DNA from 3 places in the Methylobacterium oryzisoli genome. Region 2 is predicted to be linked to each of the others. Evidence: predicted binding sites of a transcription regulator. Region 2 holds the regulator's gene; each other region holds the start of a gene.
What was found. Region 2 encodes LexA, which represses DNA repair genes until DNA is damaged. Its sites were predicted from a motif close to TGTTCNNNNTGTGTTCNG; they were not measured.
Positions count from the first base shown of each region.

Region 1 (3,969 bases), on a different contig from region 2:
CGTAGATGAGCTGGTTGGTCTGGTTGGCGTCGAGCGAGATCGACTGCGGCGACTGGCCGCCGCCGTAGATGACGGCGGGCACCCGGCCCTGGCGACGAACGGCCCGGGCGGCCCCCTTGCCGACCCGGTCGCGTGCCACGGCCTCAAGCGGCTTCACGGCGCTCATGGCGTGATCCTTCAGGAATGTGGTGGTGTGGCTCAAACGCCGAAGGCCGCCCCGATCGAGAGCGGCCTTGTGAACCGACGTCGCCGCGCCCCGGCCTCCAAGGGTGTCCGGTGGGCGCGGCCGGGCTTATAGCGGCGCCCTCCGTCCCTGGCAAGCCGGGCGCGGGCCGCGCGGCCCCCGGGATCTGTGGCATTCGCGGCGATCCGGCAAGGCACCCGCAACCACGCGCCGCGATGGCGTGACGCCGCACGGGGAATCCTTAAGCAGACCGGCCGGAGCATCCCCCCGTCGCGGACAAATGGAGTGTTGCGATGACCCGCCCGCTGCACTGGGCCTTCGGCGTACTGGCGGGAGCGGTCGCCCTCGGGGGCGGCACGGCCGAGCGCGTGGCGCACCTCTTCGGCCAGACCCCCGCCCCGGCCGCCGCGGCGGTCAATGGATCGGGTGCCGGAACCGCGCTCACCGTCACCCTGCACCAGGACCTCGCCGGCCACTACACGGTGCATCCCCTCGTGGAGGGACGCCGCGTGCGCATGATGGTCGACACGGGCGCCACGCTCTGCGCCTTCACGCAGGACGACGCCGAGCGCGCCGGCATCCGCCTCGACCCGCGGGCCTTCACCAAGCCGATGGGCACCGCGAACGGCGTCGTGCGCGGCGCGCCGGTGCGAATCGCCGAGATGCAGGTCGGCGGCATCACGGTGCGGGACGTCGAGGCCGTGGTGCTGCCGCGGGGCCGGCTCGGGACGAGCCTGCTCGGCATGTCCTTCCTGCGCCGCCTGCGCGGCTTCGAGGTCGAGGCGGGCCGCCTGACCCTGCGGGGCTGATCCGGGGCGCCGCGAGGCGCCCCGCCCGCGATGTGCACACCTGAGACAGGTCATCCGACCCGTCGCGGGTTGACACCGCGCCTGAGCGGAGCTGCTATAAGAACAAATAGGGAACATGAACCGTGCAGCCGCCCGTCGCCCTCTCCGCCTTGCGTCGCGCCGTCATGGCGCTGGAGCCGGGCGTGGCCAAAGCCGCGGCGAGGCCGTTCGCGACCGGGTTGGACGACCTCGACGCGTGGCTCGGGGGCGGCTTGGCCCGCGGCGTCCTGCACGAGGTCCATGCCGGTCACGCGCGCCATCCCGCTGCGGCGACCGGGTTCGGCCTCGGCCTGGCGCTGCGGGCCGCGGGCGGGCGCCCGCTCATCTGGGTCCGCCAGGATCCGGTCGAGGCGCGGGTGGGAGGGCTCTACGGCGACGGACTCGCCGCCTACGGGCTCGATCCGTCCCGCCTCGTCGTCGTGCGGGCGCGGGATCCGACCGGGGCCTTGCGGGCCGTGGACGAGGCCGCGCGCTGCACCGGCCTGGGCGCGGCCCTCGTGGAGATGGGCGGATCCCCGAAGAACCTCGATCTCAAGGCGAGCCGGCGGCTGACGCTCTCCGCGCGCGCCTCGGGGGTGACGCTGGTCATGATCCGGCTCGACGCCAGCGCCTGTCCGAGCGCGGCCACGACCCGCTGGAGCGTCGCGTCCGTGGCCTCGGCGCCCTTCGAGGCGCAGGCGCCCGGCCGTCCCGCCTTCGCGGCGACCCTGCTGCGGCACCGGGCGGGGCGCCATTCCCGCACCTGGCACCTGGAATGGGACCGTGACAGCCTGCGCTTCTCAAGCCCCGTCGCTGCTCCGGCCGCAACCGCGCCGCTACCTCGCACTGTGGTTTCCGTTCCTGCCGTCGGACCGGGTCCGGTCGAGGACGCTGCGGGACGGCGCCGCGCAGGATGAGCCCCTCGTCCTCGTGGCGCAGGATCGGGGCGCCCTGAGGCTCGCAGCCGTCAGCCGGCAGGCGACGACCCTCGGCCTCAGGCCGGGCCAGACCCTCGCCGACGCCCGCGCCCGCATCCCCGACCTCCTGGCCATCGACCAGGACCCGGCAGCGGATGCGGCGCTGCTCGGCCGCATGGCCGAGGCCTGCGACCGCTGGACCCCGCTCGTCGACCTCGATCCGCCGGACGGGCTCGTCCTCGACGTGACCGGCTGCGACCACCTCGTCGGCGGCGAGGCGGCGTTGCGCGTCCAGAGCCTGCGCCGCTTCCGCCAAGCCGGATACGCCGCCTGCGCCACCATCGCGGGCACGCCCGATGCCGCCCGCGCGCTGGCCCGGTTCGGCCGCGCCGGGTCGGTGCCGCCGGGGGGCGAGGCGGAGGCCGTCCGCTCCCTGCCGGTCGCGGCGCTCGGGCTGCCGAAGCGGACGCGCGCGGCCCTCGCGCTGGCCGGCCTGAAGCGCCTCGGCGACCTCGCCGGCCTGCCGAGCCAAGTCCTGGCGGCCCGGTTCGGCGAGGAATTGGGGACGCGGCTGCGGCGGGTGCAGGGCCTGGAGGATCGCCGCATCACGCCGCTGCGGCCGCGCCCCGCCTGCTGGGCGGACGAGGTCTTCGCCGACCCCCTCACCCACCGCCCCGCCCTCGCGGCGGCGCTGCAGCGGCTGGCGGGTCAGGTCGCACAGCAGCTTGAATCCACCGGCGAGGGCGGCCGTGCCTTCGAGGCCAGCTTCTTCCGCAGCGACGGTGCGGTGCGGCGCATCGGCATCCGGACCGGCCGACCCCAGCGCGACCCCGAGGCGATCCTGCGCCTCCTGCGCGAGCGGCTGGACGCCCTCGCCGACCCCCTCGATCCCGGCTTCGGCTTCGACCGCGTCCGGCTCGCCGTGACGCTCGCCGAGCCGCTGGCGCCGCTCCAGCCGCGCCTCGACGGGGAAGCGGACCACGAGGACGCCGTCTCCGACCTCGTCGACCGGCTGGTGGCGCGCTTGGGAGCAGCCCGCGTGCTGCGCTTCGTGGCGGCCGACACGCACGACCCCCTGCGCTCGTCGCGCCTCGTGCCGACGGGGGAGACCGCGCCATCCGCGCCCTGGCCCGTCCCCGAGCCGAGCGAACCCCCGGCGCGGCCGCTGCATCTGTTCGATCCGCCCCAGCCCGTCGAGGCGCTCGCCGAGGTGCCGGACGGGCCGCCCCTGCGCTTCCGCTGGCAGGGTGTCCTGCACACCGTCGTCCATGCCGAGGGGCCCGAGCGCATCGCCCCGGAATGGTGGCGCGAGCCGGCCGCCCCGACGCGGGACTATTACCGGGTCGAGGATGCGCAGGGGGGCCGCTTCTGGCTCTTCCGCGCCGGGCTCTACGAGCGCGAGAGCGGGCGCCCGCGCTGGTACCTGCACGGGCTGTTCGCGTGAGGGACGATGTCCCGCCCTACGCGGAACTCGTCGCCGCGACGAATTTCTCCTTCCTGCGCGGGGCCTCGCACCCGCAGGACATGGTGCTGACGGCCCTCCTGCTCGGCCAGACCGGCATCGGGATCGCCGACCGCAACTCGGTCGCGGGCGTCGTGCGCGCCTACGCGGCCCTCCGGGAGCTGCGGGCGCAGGGCGCGCCGCTCCCGGCGGCGATCCTGGAAGGTTCGGGACCCGGCGAGATCGCGTATCCCGCCGCGGTCCCCGACCCGGCGGCGCGCGAGGCGCTGAGGCGCCGCGCCGCCTCCTTCACGCTCGCCGTCGGCGCGCGACTGGTCTTCGCCGACGACACCCCGGACATCGTGGCCTATCCGGCGGACCGGGTCGGCTGGGGGCGCCTGTGCCGCCTCCTCACCCTCGGCAACCGCCGCGCCCGCAAGGGCGCCTGCATCCTCCACCGCGACGACCTGCTGGCGGATGCGGGCGGGCTGCTGCTCGTCGTCCTGCCGGGGAGGCGCCTCGACGGGCTCAGCCTCATCCTGGACCGGCTCGCGCGCGCCGCGCCCGGCGCCGTCTGGCTCGCCGCCGCCCTGCACCGGC
Region 1 is NZ_JBKIBX010000033.1:9,813-13,781, reverse strand. Features, by position in the region: gene ACKUB9_RS24710 (50S ribosomal protein L25/general stress protein Ctc) at 1-166, opposite strand, end outside; gene ACKUB9_RS24705 (retropepsin-like aspartic protease family protein) at 478-993, shown strand; gene ACKUB9_RS24700 (ImuA family protein) at 1,116-1,928, shown strand; gene ACKUB9_RS24695 (Y-family DNA polymerase) at 1,942-3,372, shown strand; gene ACKUB9_RS24690 (error-prone DNA polymerase) at 3,369-3,969, shown strand, end outside.
Region 1: ACKUB9_RS24700 (ImuA family protein) is a predicted target of LexA. The motif match lies at 1,092-1,109, and genes of this name have one in related genera.

Region 2 (3,969 bases):
TCCCTCTCACGGGGCCGGAGAATAAGGGTCCGGCCCGCCGCAGTCAGGGTAGGCCGTCTTCGACCTAGGTCCAAGCCTTCTGCAGAGGACAGGCATTCAGGACGGCTGGAGGCTTCCCCGGGTGCTCCTCTCCAGGGGATTCGTCCGCCGCGGCCGGCCCGGCTCACTGGCCACCGAACGTCCGCAGCGGACGGCCGGCCTCCGAGCGGTGACCCATCGTGACGCCGGCGGCATCGAGTTCCACGACCCGCGGCCCGGCCACCGCGTTGAGGTCGGCCTCGAAGGCATCGAGGGCGGCGTTGGCGGCCTCCCGGGGCGCCTCGCCGCCATGCTGGGCCGCCGAGAGGCGTTCGAGCAGATCCTCGGCCATGCGCGGCGTCAGCGGCGGGCGCGCCTCGGCCAGATAGGCTTGCGCCACGCGGCGCGGCCAGTCGGGATGCGGGGTTTGGTGTTCGATCGGCATCAGCGTTCCTCCGTGCGGGGAAACGCGTCGCGGCGGCTTTCGTCCCCTGGGCCGCTCAGGCGGCGGAAGCGGTCTGGAGTCCGCCCACGGTGGACCGGAAGGCGTTGAGAAGCGCGGTGTCGAGCTTGCCGCCCATCCCTTCCATCACCACCCAGGCGTCGGCCGCGTTCAGCGGGGCGCGGTAAGGGCGGCGCTCGGTCAGGGCCGAGTAGATGTCGCAGATGGTGACGAGGCGGACGAGGTCGGGGATCTCTCCGCCCCGAAGCCCGTCCGGATAGCCGGAGCCGTCGAGCAGTTCGTGGTGATGGCGCACGACGCCGAGGGTCTCGGCGTCGAAGCCCGGCTGGGCCGCGAGGAGGTCCGCGCCGATCGCGGGGTGCGTGCGCATGATCGCGAGTTCGTCCGGCGTCAGGCTGCTCGGCTTGGCCAGGATGGCGCGCGGGATCTTCGCCTTGCCGACGTCGTGCAGCAGGGCCGCCCGGGCGAGGCGGTGCTGGTCGCTGCGGCGGAAGCCGAGGACGCTCGCGAAGACCGCCGCATGACCGGCCACGCTGAGGGAGTGCTGGTAGACCTCGCTCTGGTGCGACCAGATCGTCTCCAGCCACGCCTGGATCCCAGCCTCGGAGATCGCGTCGAGGACGATCTCGGTGCCGGCCTCGACATCCTCGTGGGACAGCGCCCGGCCGGATTCCGCGGCATCGAACAGGCCGGTCACGAGCGCGCAGGCCTCGACGGCTTGAGCGCGGATCTGCACCCGCGGCTCGCGCGCGCGCTCGGCCGCGGACACCTGCACGAGATCGAGAAGGGCGGCGGACAGGGCGGCGCGGGAGGTGAAGGGCGGCAGGATCCGGGAGGCCCCGAGCGCCCGCGCCTTGGCGAGCGTGGCCGGCGTCAGGTCCCGCGCCAGGCACAGGCAGGGTCTCATGCGGGCGCGCAGATGGCTCATCAGGCCGCGCAGGCTCGCCAGGAGGGATGGATCGTCGAGGGCGACGTCGAGCAACACGGCGAGCACGGTGCCGGGCGGTTGGCGCTGCCCGGGTTCGATCACCCGGCAGGGCAGGTGGCAGGTGACGCTGTGGGCGAGCGAGTGGGCTTTCTTGGGATCGTCCGAGACCAGGAGAATGAAGCCGTCGGTCATCGTCGCGTTCCGCAGGCCTTCATCGGCACAGGAGGAGATCTGCCGGCGGGCCCACGGCCCACCGCGATCATCCCGGCACTTTGCCGGATTGATGGTTAAGCTTTCCTCTAGCTTCGGCGATCCCGCGAAGGGCCGTGCTCGCAGGCCGTTGGGACGGACGCAAGGTCAGATACTACGACGCCGTTGTGCCGCTTCTTTGGATTCCTTCGAGCGAGCGCCTGCCCTCGAGGCAGGATGGGTTACGACCCGACGATGTCCCGGAACGCCGAAGGCCCGCGCGGGGAGTCGCGCGGGCCTTCGATGATCGCCACGATGCCTCCGGGCACGATGTCCCGGAGGATGATCCGGAACCAGGCCGTCAGTACTTGCGGATCAGGCTGACGAGCCGGCCCTGGATGCGCACGCGGTCCGGGCCGAGCACGCGGGTCTCGTAGGCCGGGTTGGCGGCCTCGAGGGCGATCGACGAGCCGCGGCGGCGCAGGCGCTTGAGCGTGGCCTCCTCGTCGTCGATCAGCGCCACCACGATGTCGCCGGTATTGGCCGTCTCCTGCCGGCGGATCACCACGAGGTCGCCGTCGAGGATGCCCGCCTCGATCATCGAGTCGCCGCGCACTTCGAGCGCGTAATGCTCGCCGCCGGCCAGGAAGTCGGGCGACATCGCCACGCTGCGGCTCTGGGACTGGATCGCCGAGATCGGCGTACCGGCGGCGATGCGGCCCATCACCGGGATGGCCACCGAGCCCGACCGGTGATCGTCCACCGCCACCCCGGCGGGCATGGCGGGCTTGGCGACCGGCTCCTTGGCGCGCCCGCCCTCGACCACGCTCGGGTTGAAGCGCACCACCTCGGCGGAGGGCGCGCTCACCGTCTCGGGCAGGCGGATCACCTCGATCGCCCGGGCGCGATTCGGCAGCCGGCGCAGGAAGCCCCGCTCCTCCAGCGCCGTGATCAGTCGGTGGATGCCCGACTTGGACTTGAGGTCGAGGGCGTCCTTCATCTCGTCGAAGGACGGGGGGACGCCCGTCTCGCGCATCCGCTGCTGGATGAAGCGGAGCAGGTCCAACTGCTTACGGGTGAGCATGGGTCACTCTCATCGCCTGCGCGGGCACGCTGATCGAAACAAATCGCGAACATGGTAAGCGTTCCTCAAGTGTTCCGCAAGCGGCTTGGCGTCGTGCCGCGGATGAAGCGGCCTCGTCCACACGTCTGCACCGATTCTCGACCTGCGCCGACTCCGCCCTGACGGCCGGCGGGATCGGCCCCGCAACAGCCCGCTACCACCTGCGGCCCCGGCCGCCGGCTACGATCGGGGCGTGCAGACACACCGGCACCGGCCGCAAGTCCAGGAGAAGTCGTTTCCCGATGGCCAAGCCCGTTCATTCCATGATCCGCGTCCGCGACGAGGCCCGCTCGTGCGAGTACTATGCCCGCGCCTTCGGCCTGGAGGTCGCCGACCGCTTCGCGTTCGACACCTTCGCGCTCGTCTACCTGCGCGACCCCGCCTCGCCCTTCGAGCTCGAACTCACGGTCAACTTCGACCGGCAGGAGCCCTACGAGATCGGCAACGGCTACGGCCACCTCGCGGTGGTGGTGGACGATGTCGAGGCCGAGCACGCGCGCTTCGAGCGCGAGGGCCTGCCCGCGACGCCCGTGAAGGACTTCCAGCACCAGGGCCGCACGCTCGCCCGGTTCTTCTTCGCCACCGATCCCGACGGCTACAAGATCGAGGTCATCCAGAAGGGCGGCCGCTTCGGCTGAGCCGTCCCCAGGCAACAGCATGACGACAAGCAAGAACGTCACGAGGAGACGCCCGATGAGAGAAGTCGATCCGCGCCGGCGGGTGAGCCGGCGCAGCTTCCTGCAGAGCGCCGCCGCGGCGGCCCCGGCGGCGGCCATCGCCACGGGCGCCGGCCTGGCGGTGGAGGAGGCCTGGGCGGAGGGCGGCGCCGCCCTGTCGCCCTCCGACCTGAAGACCCTGGTGAAGGTGGCGCGGGACATCTACCCGCACGACTTCCTGGCCGACACCTACTACATCGCCGCCGTGAAGCCGTGGGACGGCAAGGCGGCGGGCGATCCGGCCACGAAGCAGCTCCTCTCCGAGGGCATCCGCCGCCTCGACGAGGATGCGCGCACCCGGCACAAGGTCGCCTATGCGCAGGTCGGCTGGGAGGCCGACCGCGTCGTCCTGCTCCAGGCGATCGAGCACACGCCCTTCTTCAAGGCGCTGCGGGCCGACCTCGTGGTCTCGCTCTACAACCAGCCCGAGCTGTGGCCGAAGTTCGGCTACGAGGGTCCCTCCGCCGACAAGGGCGGCTACATCCAGCGCGGCTTCAACGACATCGACTGGCTGCCGAAGGTCTGAACCAGC
Region 2 is NZ_JBKIBX010000009.1:32,322-36,290, forward strand. Features, by position in the region: gene ACKUB9_RS10920 (hypothetical protein) at 164-463, opposite strand; gene ACKUB9_RS10925 (HD-GYP domain-containing protein) at 519-1,601, opposite strand; gene lexA (transcriptional repressor LexA) at 1,960-2,682, opposite strand; gene ACKUB9_RS10935 (VOC family protein) at 2,964-3,359, shown strand; gene ACKUB9_RS10940 (gluconate 2-dehydrogenase subunit 3 family protein) at 3,415-3,963, shown strand.

Region 3 (3,969 bases), on a different contig from region 2:
ATTCGGCGAGGCGCGCATCCTCGTGCGGGACGGGGGCGCCCGAAGATCCAGAGAGCATATCGGTGCTCCGTGGCGTCATCACGGAACAGTCTCGCACGCTGCACCTGCCAAGGCATGTCGGGATGCGTCCCCTTCGGGCGCCCTCTCGCGGGCCGCCCAGAGAACCAGCGCGGCCGCGATGATCGCCGGCAGCGACACGGCCGGAAAGTCGCGGGCCAGGGCGGACGGCGCACAGATCCCCACCAGCACCTCCCAGACGTGGAAGAGAGCGTGGCCGCCGAGCCAGACCGCGACGGCACCCCAGAGCACGATCCGCATCGCCCGCCGCACGACTCCCGCCAGCATCGCGCCGCCGAGCAGCACGAAGATGAGGCCGATGTCGCGCAGGAAATGCTGGTTGTAGGGGCCGGTGGTCGGCACCCCGGGCACCGTATCGTACCAGGCTGTCGGCGCGACGAGCATGAACAGGCCGTTCGCCGCCAGGGCGAGCCCGAACAGGGCCGCGCCTGCGAGGCAGGTCGACGAGGCGCGCATCAGGCACTCCTCCCGTTGCCGGACGACGCGGTCAGCCACGCATCGAACCGCGTCGGCATGATGCGCGCATCCGGTCCGGGCGTCAGCGTGGCGTCCGTGATCGGCATGCCGAAATAGGGGGCCGCCGGATCGACCACGATGCGGCGGGGATCGTCGCGGTGACCGAGCCAGGTGCCGACGAACTCGGCGAAAGGCGCGCGTTCCGGCCCGGCGATCTCGATGATGCCGTTCACCGGCCCGGCCAGCACCGCTTGTGCAAGCGCCTGCGCGACGTCGCGGGACGCGATCGGCTGCATGGCCGCCGACGAGAGGCGAACGATGTCGCCCTGGGTCCCCTCGTCCGCGATGGCGCCCATGAACTCGAAGAACTGCGTCGCGCGGATGATCGTGTGGGGGATGCCCGCCGCCGCGATCAGGTGCTCCTGCGCCAGCTTGGCCCGCAGGTAGGCCGGAGCGTACGGCCTGTCCGTGCCCACCACCGACAAGGCGACATGGTGACGAATGCCGGCGTCGGCTTCCGCCCGGAGGAGGTTGCGTCCCGAGGTCTCGAAGAAGGCCAGCACGGCCGCCGCCTCGAAGGAGGGCGAGTTCACGACGTCCACGACCGCATCGGCGCCCTGCAGCGCCCCGGCGAGTCCCTCGCCGGTGAATGTGTCGACGCCGGAGGCCGGCGAGGCGGGAACGGCCTCGTGGCCGAGGTTGCGCAGGTTCGCGACGACTTGGCGGCCGATCAGACCGGTCCCGCCGATGACGACGATTCTCATGATTGTCCCTCGTTGACATCGCGCCGGCGTGGAGGCCGGCTCCCGCTCTGACGAGGCGGCGGACGGTATCGTGACATCCGCAGGCGAGGGGCGTCCGGGATGGTCCGGCGCGGTGCTCCCCCCGACGCCGGTGATCATGGGGCGGGCAGCGTCACCGGCTCGTCGCTCGATGGCGCGGGGGACGCGGGTGACTCGTCGATGGTGGCGCACCCTCCGGCGGAGGCAGCCGTGCGCGACGACCGGCGAGAGGACCGGAACCGGGGATCGGCCGCGACGACGACACGGAGCGGTCGCACGGCGGGTCCGGGCACAGGGTGCCGGCCGCGGTGCTGAACCGCTGCGGCCCCAGCCCGCCACCATGATCGAAAGACGGTCTCTCCAGCGTCCGGCGGTCCAGCGTCGAGGATCCGATCAGCCGGTGAACGATCGACGAAAAAGGACCAGAGCCAAGGCCCTGGTCCTTTTGATCATCGGACGGTGATGGATGCTCCCGGGGACTAGAACGGGATGTCGTCGTCCAGGTCGTCGTAGCGCTTCTGCCCGCCGCCGGCCGGCGCGGGACGGCGCTCGGCCCCGGCGGAGCGGCCGCCGTTGCCGCGGCCGAAATCACCGCCGCGGCTGACCTGGCCGCCGCCCATGTCGTCGGCCCCCATCTCGGGCATCCCGCCCTCGGCGCCGCCGCGCCCGTCGAGAATGGTCAGCTCGCCGCGGAAGCGCTGCAGCACGATCTCGGTCGTGTACTTGTCCTGGCCGGACTGGTCCTGCCACTTGCGCGTCTGGAGCTGGCCCTCGACGTAGACCTTCGAGCCCTTGCGCAGGTACTGCTCGGCCACGCGGGCGAGATTCTCGTTGTAGATCACGACCGAGTGCCACTCGGTCTTCTCCTTGCGCTCGCCGCTCGCCTTGTCCTTCCAGGATTCCGAGGTTGCCAACCGCAGGTTGACCACCGGATCGCCGGAGGCGAGGCGGCGGGTCTCGGGATCGCGCCCGAGATTGCCCACCAAGATCACCTTGTTCACGCTGCCCGCCATCTCTCTCTCCTCACGCCGTGCATCTCTCTCGGGCTCACGCGCCCGGCCCCGACCGCGGACCGTCATGGGTCGCGCGAAGGTGAGCCGAGCGGGTCCGTCCCAGCAAGCGCGGCGGGCCGCCTGTACCCGCTACACACAGTGGGAAGGATCCGAGCATGTTCTATCTTTGTTCGCGCTGAAGCGCAAGGACCGGCGCGCGACCACCTGCTCACCGGGCGGTCCGCCGTGCGATCGACCTGATATCGATGCCGAAGCCAGCCGGTGATGGGGTCGGGCAGGCCGAACTCACCCGTTACCCGCCAAAACCGCTCGCGTGCCGTTGACAGGACCGGCGGCACCTAAGAAAAAGGCCACACGCGAGGTGTGGCCCAAGTCTAGGGAGGAAACGCCCAAAAGGGCAGCAGCAGGGCGACGCCATCGCCGTGCTGCATTGCAATAGATAGGCGGCACCGCTCGTCCCGATCAAGTACCCTAAAGTTGAAATTCGTGATTCCGCGCGTCGTGATGTAGCCGTGCCACAGCTCCGGCCGCAGCACCCGGTCATCCGCGCGGCCGCCGCGGAAACGAGGCCCGATCTCGTGCATTCCTGACGATGCGGGAGGGCAGGAGGAGCCGCCGTGACGACAGGGCCGACGATCGGGACGCGGGCGATCCGCGTGCGGGGTCAGGTGTTCCACCTCGCCGAGGCGGGGCCGGAGGACGGGCCGCTCGTCCTCCTGCTGCACGGCTTCCCGGAATTCTGGTACGGCTGGCACCGGCAGATCGGGCCGCTCGCGGCCGCGGGCCTGCGGGTGGTGGCGCCCGACCAGCGCGGCTACGGCCGCAGCAGCAAGCCGGAGGATCTGGCCGCCTACCACCTCGATGAGGTGGCCGCCGACGTGATCGGCCTCGCGGACGCGTTCGGCCGCACCAGCGTGCAGGTGGTCGGTCACGACTGGGGCGGCCTCGTCGCATGGCGTGCCGCAGCCCAGTATCCGGAGCGCATCGCCCGCGCGGCGATCCTCAACGCGCCCCATCCGGACGCCTTCGCGGCCTATGCCCGCCGCACCCCGAGCCAGGCCCTGCGCAGCGGCTATATCGGCGTCTTCCAGCTGCCCTGGCTGCCCGAGGCGCTGATGCGGGCCGGGAACTTCGCCCTGCTGCGCCGGGCGCTCACCGGATCGAGCCGCCCCGACACCTTCGATGAGGCGACGCTCGCCCGGTATGCCGAGGCCTGGGCCGAGCCGGGCGCCCTCACCGGGATGCTGAACTGGTACCGCGCCCTGCGCCTGCCCCGCCGGCCCTCGCCCGGGCCGGTGGCACCGCCCGTGCTGATGCTGTGGGGGCGGCGCGACGTCGCGCTCGAACCGAACCTCGTCGAGGAAAGCCTCGCCCGGTGCGCGGATGGGCGGGTGCACTGGTTTCCCGAGGCGACGCACTGGGTCCAGCACGAGGAAGCGGAGGGCGTGAACGCGCAGCTCGCGGCCTTCCTGACCGGGCGCGAGGCGCCTGTGATAGGGCGCGAGCCCGCCTGACCATTGTTGCCCGAAAGCGTCACTCGGCCGGCCGTCGCCCCGGCGCGGGTTGACCCCCCGGAGCGGCATCGGCCATCCCGGCGGCGAGCTGCCGCCGATCCGGGCGGCGCAACCTGCCGAGGGGAG
Region 3 is NZ_JBKIBX010000048.1:36,084-40,052, reverse strand. Features, by position in the region: gene sigJ (RNA polymerase sigma factor SigJ) at 1-79, opposite strand, end outside; gene ACKUB9_RS29285 (hypothetical protein) at 79-534, opposite strand; gene ACKUB9_RS29280 (SDR family oxidoreductase) at 534-1,298, opposite strand; gene ssb (single-stranded DNA-binding protein) at 1,796-2,329, opposite strand; gene ACKUB9_RS29270 (alpha/beta fold hydrolase) at 2,947-3,843, shown strand.
Region 3: ssb (single-stranded DNA-binding protein) is a predicted target of LexA. The motif match lies at 2,486-2,503, and genes of this name have one in related genera.